Regions from separate parts of the Xanthobacter sediminis genome, predicted to be linked through region 1. Evidence: riboswitches for the same ligand, from Rfam matches in the RefSeq annotation. Region 1 holds a riboswitch; the other holds the start of a gene.

What was found. Region 1 has a riboswitch for cobalamin ahead of V5F61_RS17360 (CbtB domain-containing protein). Riboswitches for the same ligand answer to the same signal wherever they lie in the genome.
Region 2: it holds a riboswitch for cobalamin, as region 1 does, so the genes downstream of both, metE (5-methyltetrahydropteroyltriglutamate--homocysteine S-methyltransferase) here and V5F61_RS17360 (CbtB domain-containing protein) in region 1, are expected to answer to the same signal.

What each region holds. Positions count from the first base shown of each region.
Region 1 covers NZ_JBAFWH010000015.1:44,213-48,416, reverse strand. The annotation lists gene V5F61_RS17370 (methyl-accepting chemotaxis protein) at 1-1,207, shown strand, start outside; gene V5F61_RS17365 (histidine phosphatase family protein) at 1,319-1,894, opposite strand; adenosylcobalamin (AdoCbl) riboswitch at 1,961-2,115, shown strand; gene V5F61_RS17360 (CbtB domain-containing protein) at 2,117-2,326, shown strand; gene V5F61_RS17355 (CbtA family protein) at 2,337-3,089, shown strand; gene V5F61_RS17350 (hypothetical protein) at 3,331-3,990, shown strand; gene cobF (precorrin-6A synthase (deacetylating)) at 3,969-4,204, opposite strand, start outside.
Region 2 covers NZ_JBAFWH010000001.1:277,032-281,235, forward strand. The annotation lists gene metE (5-methyltetrahydropteroyltriglutamate--homocysteine S-methyltransferase) at 1-1,661, opposite strand, end outside; cobalamin riboswitch at 1,768-1,968, opposite strand; gene V5F61_RS01095 (short-chain fatty acyl-CoA regulator family protein) at 2,039-3,448, opposite strand; gene V5F61_RS01100 (isocitrate lyase) at 3,620-4,204, shown strand, end outside.

The DNA.
Region 1 (4,204 bases):
GGGGGCGGGCTTCGCGGTGGTGGCGAACGAGGTGAAGTCGCTGGCCGGCCAGACCCAGAAGGCGACGCAGGACATCTCCCAGAAGATCGAGCGCCTCGCCCTCGCGGCGAAGGCCAGCGATCAGGCCATCGGCCGGATCGGCACCACCATCGCCGAGATCAGCCCGGTGGCGGCCCGCGTGGCCGATGCCGTCGCCGGGCAGGCGGACACCATGGACGACATCCACCGCAGCGCCGAGGGGGTGGAGCGCTTTGCCGAGACGGTGGCGTCGCGTGCCCTTTCCATCAGCGCTGCCACCGGCGCCGCCGCAGAAACCGGCGCCGAGATCGAGCGCAGCACCGCGCAGGTGGCCGACGGCGTGCGGGAGATGGCCCGCCATCTCCTCAGCGTGCTGCGGCAGACCGCCATGGGCGATCGCCGCCGGTTCGAGCGCTGGCCGGTGGAGATCCACGGCCGCGCCAGCTTCGCCGGCTCCAGCCAGAGCGTGAAGACGCTGGACCTGTCGCAGGGCGGGGTGCTGCTCGCCGCGCTCTCTCCGGCGCCGGTGGTGGGCGCGCCGGTGCGGCTGGAACTGGGCGGCATGGGGCTTCTCGCCGGCCGGGTGGTGGGCATCAGCGCGCTCGGCTGCCATGTGGCCTTCGATGATTGCGAGAACGAGGCCGTCAAGGCGCGCCTCGCTGCTCTCGCCAGGGAGGCGGCGCCCGCCATTGCCCGCGCCAGCGCGGGAGCCGAAAAGGTGCGCCTCGTCCTTGAGGAGGCCTTGCGGAACAGGCTGATCTCGCAGCCGGAGCTGTTCGACACCCAATACCGGCCGGTACCGGGCTCCGACCCCCAGCAGGTGGAGACCGCCTCCCTCCCGCTGCTCGAACGACTGCTGCCCACGCTGATCGAGGCGATGGTGGAAGAGGACCGCAGCTTGGCCTTCTGCGTGGCGGTGGACATCAACGGCTATCTGCCGGTGCACAATGCCCGCTATTCCAAGCCGCAGCGGCCGGGCGACCCTGTGTGGAACAATGCCAACAGCCGCAACCGCCGCATCTTCGATGATCGCGCCGGCCTCCTGGCCGCGCGCAACACCAAGCCCTATCTGGTGCAGGTCTATGCCCGGCAGATGGGCGGCGAGGTGGTGATGATGCGCGAGGTGGATGCGCCCATCTTCGTCGCCGGTCGCCACTGGGGGGCGTTCCGCACCTCCTACAAGCTCTGACCGCAGAAGGGGGCCTCGCGCGCGTATCCTGCCGCGCTCAGGCGTGCGTCGGCGCCCGGCGGGGCGGGTCCGCTCCGGCAATAGGGTGCGTCGTGTCGTCGGACTGCGCCGCTACGCCTCCCGCGTGAGGTTCCGGTTGAGCGATCGCAAGGCCCAGCGCCGCCCGTCGAAGCGCAGGTCGGTCAGGCTCAGCGGCTCCACGTCGATCCGCCAGAAGGCGGCGGCAGGCGCTTCCAGGGCGAGGAGGACGGCGCACCGGATCACGGCCGCGTGGGTCACCGCCACCGTGTGCCCGCGCCCGCCGCTCTGGCGCTCCATCCATGCGGCGAGGCGCGCCTTGAGGGCCGCCACGGTCTCGCCGCCTTGGGGCGGGCGGATGTCGTCCCGCATGAACGCTTCAAAGGCCTTAGGCTCGGATGCCGCGATGTCGGCGATGCCGTGCCCCGCCCACGGGCCGTGATCGAGATCCGCGAGGGCGGGCTCCGCCCCGGCCTCGATCCCAAGGGCCTCCGTGGTCTGCCGGGCGCGCAGGGCCGGGCTCGTAAACGCGCGGTCGTGGCGGGGCAGGCACGCCGCCAGCCCCGCGAGGCCGGCCAGGGTCTGTGATTCTGCCGGCTCGTCCGCCGGAAAGACGGCCCGGCGCATGGCCGCGGTGGGGGCGTGGCTGAGGAGCGTGAGGCGTAGCATGCCATGCAAAATGCCACGGCGTGGCATCGCGATGCCACATTCCGTTGACACGCGGGTGTGCCGGCGCCTAGCTTGGGCCGTCGAATGCCGATTGGAAGCCGGTGAAATTCCGGCACGGTCGCGCCACTGTAGATCGGGGCCTTCATTGTCGTCCCGAAAGTCAGATCTGATCCGCACTCGACCATATTCACCCAGCGGGACGCGTCATCCCCGGAGTGCGCCATGTCTGATCTTGTCCTGAAGCCTGCCGTCCACCCCGCTCCCATCCCGGTGAGCGAGATCCTGCCGTGGGCGGTGTTCGCTGGTCTCATCCTCCTGCTCGCCATCTATTTCGTCGGCGCGGAGGAGGGAGCCACATCCCTCATTTCCGGGTCCTACGTGCACGAATTCGTGCACGACGGGCGCCATCTCCTCGGCTTTCCCTGCCACTGAGGAGCGCGTCATGGTCGGAAATCTCCTGCTGCGCGGCATGCTTGTCGGCGTGGTCGCGGGACTTCTCGCGTTCGGGTTCGCGCGGGTGTTCGGGGAACCCCCGGTGGCGCACGCCATCGCACTGGAGGAAGCCGCGGGCCAGGCGAAGGGCGAAGCGCCCGAGCCGGAGCTCGTGAGCCGCGAAGTGCAGGCCGGCGTCGGCCTGTTCACGGGCGTCGTCACCTTCTCCGCCGCCCTGGGCGGCCTGTTCGCGCTGGTCTTCGCCTTTTCCCAGGGCCGGCTGACGACCCTGTCGCCGCGGGCGACCGCGGGCCTTCTGGCGCTGGGCGGCTTCGTCGTGCTGGTGTTGGTGCCGGGGCTGAAATATCCGCCCAATCCGCCGGCGGTGGGCGACCCGGAAACCATCGGCCTCAGGACCCAGCTCTACTTCGCCATGCTGGTGGCTTCGCTGGTCGCCGCTTCCGCCTCGGTGGCGCTCGTCCGCCGGCTGCGCGCCGGGCTCGGCGCCTGGAACGCCGTGCTCGCCGGGGTCGCCGCCTATGCGCTGCTCGTGGTGCTCCTCCAGGCCGCGCTGCCGTCGGTCAACGAGGTGCCCGAGCAGTTCCCCGCCACGCTGCTGTGGCAGTTCCGCCTCGCCTCCCTGGGCCTCCAGGCGATCATATGGACGACGCTGGGCCTGCTGTTCGGGTACGTGGCGGAACGCACCCTCGCTCATGCCGGCTCGGGCTCCGCGCGGCTCACCCCCGTGGCGGGCGCGCGATAGCGTGTTCCTGGTTGGGGGAGGTTGAGGCTCCGCCCGCGGACTATCGGCTCACGGCCTGCGCGATCGCCGTGAGCTGGTGCCCGCTTCTGGTGCAAACCCGGCAAGCCGCGCCCCATCCACGCAGCGCACGTGCGGGCCTTCACACGGGTGGAAATGATTCATCCCCCGGGGTCCTGGCCGTGGCCCGCATGGGCTCCCTCGCGTTCTCGATCCCTTCAAGCGAGATTGGACGTCTCCCGGCATGAAGAAGAGTGAAGCCGATGCGGGCGGAAGGCGTTCCGGCGCGTGCGTCTGGCGGCTGGCGTTGCTCGTGCCGGCATGGCTGGCGCTGCTGGCGCCGCTTCCGGCCAACGCCCACCGGCAGACGGTGCAGGGCGAGCGGAGCGGGCTCGAGATCGCCGGCCTCACCCATGGCGAGATGGCTGTGATCGCGGGCTATGCGCCGGCCATCCGCGCCGCGGCGCAGAGCCAGATGCGGACCGATCCCACCTTCCGGCGGCTCGCGAACTTCGCCGCGCTCCAGCGCACCTATTGCCTGTGGGGCCTGATGCCCGGCAGCGTGGCCGACGAGGACAGCCCCTTCAACGCCTGCATGCACGCCTATCTTTCGGCGCTGCGCGCGTTGCTCGTGCACATGCGGGACATGCCGGGCCGGCAGGATGCGGCCCTGAAGCTCGACCAGGAGATGACGCGGGAGCTGGAGCGTAACGCCGCCTTCAACGTCATCTGTCAGTTCAGCAGCGAGAGCTTCAACACGGCCGAGGTCATCATGCCGGAATGGCGGGACATCGCCCGCCATCCGCCGAGCCTGCTTGCGGCCGGCGGGGTGGTGGTGGCGCTGGGCGCTGCCGGGGCGGCGCTGTTCCGCCGGCCGGGCGCTCACCCGCGCCGCAGCAGATAGGTATCCATGATCCAGCCGTGCCGCGCGCGGGCAGCGGCGCGGGCGGCGAGGATGCGGGGGCCCGCCTGCGCCAGCGGGCCCGCCTCCAAAACCTGCTCGGGCATGCCGAGGAAGGCGCCCCACCAGACGTGGAGGCCCTCCGGCTCAAGCCCCTGGAAGCTGCATTCGCCGTCCAGCATCACCACGATGGTGTCCGCGCCCTGCGGCCAGCCGA
Region 2 (4,204 bases), on a different contig from region 1:
ACATCGCCGAACAGGATCGGCGGGCGCACATAGCGCGAGCCGTAGCTCTGCACCCAGCCGTGCCTGGTGAAGGCGAAGCCGGAAAGCTGCTCGCCGAAATACTGCACCATGTCGTTGCGCTCGAACTCGCCATGGACCAGCACGTCGAGGCCGATCTCCTCCTGCCAGCGCACCGCCCGCGCCGTCTCCTCGCGCAGGAAGGCGGCGTAGGCGCCGTCGTCGAGCGCGCCCTTGGCATGGGCGGCGCGGGCCTTGCGCACCTCCTCCGTCTGCGGGAAGGAGCCGATGGTGGTGGTGGGAAAAGCCGGCAGGCCGAAGCGCCGCCGCTGCAGCTCGGCGCGCGCGGCGAAGGAATTCTTCCGGCGCGCCATTTCGTCCGTGACCATGGCGATGCGGGAGGCGACGGCGGCATTGTGCACCTTGGGCGAGGCGCGTCGCGTCGCGGCGGCCGCGGCGGAAGCCTCGAGCGCGACCTTCACCTCGTCGCGCGCGCCGGAGAGCGCGGCGGCGAGCACGCGCAGCTCGTCCATCTTCTGCAGCGAGAAGGACAGCCAGGACTTGAGCTCCGGGTCGAGATCGGTCTCCTGGTCCAGATCGATGGGGACATGGAGGAGCGAGCAGGAGGGCGCGATCTGGACATGATCGGTGCCGCGCCGCGCCACCACATCCTTCAGGCGCTCCACCAGGGCCGGCAGATCCGCCCGCCAGATGTTGCGCCCGTCGACGGCGCCGAGCGAGAGCACGAGGCCCTTCGGCGCCCGCGCCGCCACCGTTTCGAGCTGTTCCGGTGCGCGGGAGAGATCGAGGTGCAGGCCCGCCACCGGCAGGGAAAGAGCCGTGTCCAGATTGTCGTCGAGCGCGCCGAAATAGGTGGCGAGCATGATCTTGAGGCTGGGCAGCGCGCGGGCGAAGGCGCCGTAGGCGCGGCGCAGGGCGTCACGGGTGGCCTCGTCGAGGTCGAGCACCAGGCAGGGCTCGTCCACCTGCACCCATTCCGCGCCGTTGGCGACGAGGCGGCGCAGCATGTCCGTGTAGACCGGCAGCAGGTTTCCGAGCAGGGAGAGGGGATCGAAGTCCGCCGCCTTGGACTTGGCGAGCTTCAGGAAGGTGACGGGGCCGAGCAGCACAGGGCGTGTCTCATAGCCCAGGGCCCTGGCCTCGCGATATTCCTCCACGGCCTTGAGGGAGGCGAGCTCGAAGCGCTGGCCGGGCGCGAGCTCGGGCACCATGTAATGGTAGTTGGTGTCGAACCACTTCGTCATTTCCTGGGCCGGGGCACCCGCGCCGGCGTGGTGGACGTGGCCGCAGGCGCCTGTTGCCGCGCCGCCGCTGCCGCGCGCCATGGCGAAATAGGTGGAGAGCGGCACCTTGCCGCCGCTCCAGCCGTAGGCCTCGGGAATGGCGCCCACCATCACGCTGGTGTCCAGCACCTGATCGTAGAGCGAGAAGTCGTTGGAGGGGATGACGGTGATGCCCCGCGCCTTCTGCCGCGCCCAGTTCTGCGCGCGCAGGGCGGCGGCGGCGGCGAGCAGCTCCGCTTCGGAGGTCTTGCCGGCCCAGTGGCTTTCGAGCGCGGCCTTCAGCTCGCGGCGCGGGCCGATGCGGGGCGTGCCCAGGGTGGCGACGGGGATGGTGGAGCGGAAATTGGCGGAGGCGGTCACGGCATGAAGCCCTTGTGCTGTGGGCGGGCCGTGAGGGCAGGCGTCGAGCCTCCGCGCGGCGGGAGCCGGCGGAGCCTGAGCGCACCACCGGGACACCCCGCCCGAGGACGTTTCTGTTGCCGGGGCAGGTCTCCTGGCTCACGGGTCACGGCCTTGCGTCCGCCTTCCCGGGCTTGCGCCCAGTGGCATGGATGGAGCTTGGCTCGCCGCTGACAGTTGCGGGGGCAGCGCCGGCTTCGCACCGGCTTCCCTCTTAGCCGCGGCGCCGGAAAAACCGGTCCGCGGAACCTCGACGCCGGGCAGTCTGTTCGGGGAAGATGACGCTGTCAAGCGCCATATAAGGACATGCTTATGTCGTAATTTCATTTGCAGGCGCTTCAGCCCGCCGCATAGGGCGTGAAGGCGCTGCGGTTCTCGTCCACCGCCAGCGGGCGGCCGATGAGAGGAAAGGCGCGCTGGGGGCAGGCGGGGCGCTCGCACACCTTGCAACCGGCTCCGATGGGGGTCGCCGCAGCCGGGTCCGCGAGGGCGAGGCCGCGCGAGTAGACGAGCCGCCCGGCATGGCGGATGTCGCAGCCGAGGCCGATGGCGAAGGTCTTGCCGGGATCGCCGTAGCCCCCGGCGGCGTGGTGCACGGTGCGCGCGATCCACAGATAGGTGCGCCCGTCCGGCATCTGTGCCTGCTGGGTGAGGATGCGGCCGGGCTGGGCGAACGCCTCGTAGACGTTCCACAGCGGGCAGGTGCCGCCCACGCGCGAGAAGTGGAAATCGGTGGCCGACTGGCGCTTGGAGATGTTGCCCGCCCGGTCCACCCGGATGAAGAAGAACGGCACCCCCAGCGCCCCCGGCCGCTGCAGCGATGAGAGGCGGTGGCAGATGGTCTCAAAGCCGACCCCGAAGCGCGCGCCGAGCCGCTCGATGTCGTAGCGCTCCGCCTCCGCGGCCTTGAGGAAGGCGCCGTAGGGCATCAGCAGCGCGCCGGCGAAATAGTTGGCGAGGCCGATGCGGGCGAGGGCGTGGGTTTCCGGCGCGCCCTGGGCCGCCGCGCGGGCGAGGCGGGTGATGGCCTCGCCCGCCTCCAGGAAGGCGAGCTGGGTGGCGATCTGGAATGCGCGCTGGCCGTCGTCGAGCCGGCGGGAGAGGCGCAATACACGCTCGCCGGGCAGGAACCGGCGCTGGCTCTCGCCTTCGGCACGCGCCACGCGCACGCCATGGCGCGCTTCCAGATGGCGGGCAAGGCCCTCGGCCATGTCGCCGGCGCTGAGATCCGCGTTCTGCGCCAGCTTTTCGGCGGCCTCGTCCAGCTCCGCGAAGTAGTTGTGGTGGGCATAGAAGAAATCGCGCACCTGCTCGTAGGGCATGGGCGCGGCGTGGGTTGCGATGCCGCCGGTGCCGAGGCCGAGCTCGCCCGCCATGGCATCCGCCCGCTCCAGCGCGTGGCGCCAGCGCCGGTGCAGGGCCACCACGGCGCGGCCGAGCGCGGGCATGGCGGAGGCGACCTCCTTCAGCTCGGCGAGGCTCACCTGCTCGCCGTTGAGCGGATCGGCGAACACCTCGCGCAGGTCCGCCACCAGCCGCCCCTCGTCCCCCTCCGAGAACAGCTGCACGTCCACGCCGAAGATTTCGTTTATCTTCAGCAGCACCGGCACGGTGAGGGGGCGCTGGTTCTTCTCCAATTGGTTGAGATAGCTGGCGGAGAGGCCGAGCGCCTGGGCCAGCGCCGCCTGGGTGAGGCCCCGTTCCTCCCGCAGCCGCTTCAGGCGCACGCCGACGAAGGTCTTCTTCATGCCCGGCTCCGGGATTCGCAACATTTGCAAATCAGCGGTCTATGCCTCGCAAATCCACGCATTTTCAGTCATTCCGCGCTGTCTCGTTGGCAAATATTGTGAGGAAACGATCCGGCTGCAAGACAAATCGCAGCCGGTGCGCAGCAGCCGAAACGCGAAGAGGAAGACCCCATGGGCCAGCGCAAGAGCTACGCCGAACTCGCCGCCGAACTGAAGGCGCGGTTCCCCGAAGGCGTGGCGGCCGGCGGCGTGAGCGTGGACGACATCATCCAGCTCCGCCTCCAGAACACATTCGACACCCATCTCGACATCGCCCGCGCCATGGCCAGGGTGATGCGTGCCGACATGGCGGCCTATGACGCCGACTCCTCCCGCTTCACCCAGTCGCTGGGCTGCTGGTCGGGCTTCCACGCGCAGCAGATGATCAAGTCCGTGAAGCGCCTGAAGGGCACGGCGAAGGGCGCCTACGTCTACCTTTCCGGCTGGATGGTGGCGGGCCTGCGCAACCGCTTCGGCCACCTGCCGGACCAGTCCATGCATGAGAAGACCTCGGTGGCGGACCTGATCGAGGAGATCTACGTCTCCCTGCGCCAGGCGGACGAGGTGGCCATCAACGACCTGTTCAAGGCGCTCAAGGCCGCGCGCGCCAAGGGCGACCGGGCCGCCGAGGCCGAGGCCATCGCCGCCATCGACAGTTTCGAGACCCATGTGGTGCCGATCATCGCCGACATCGACGCGGGCTTCGGCAACGAGCAT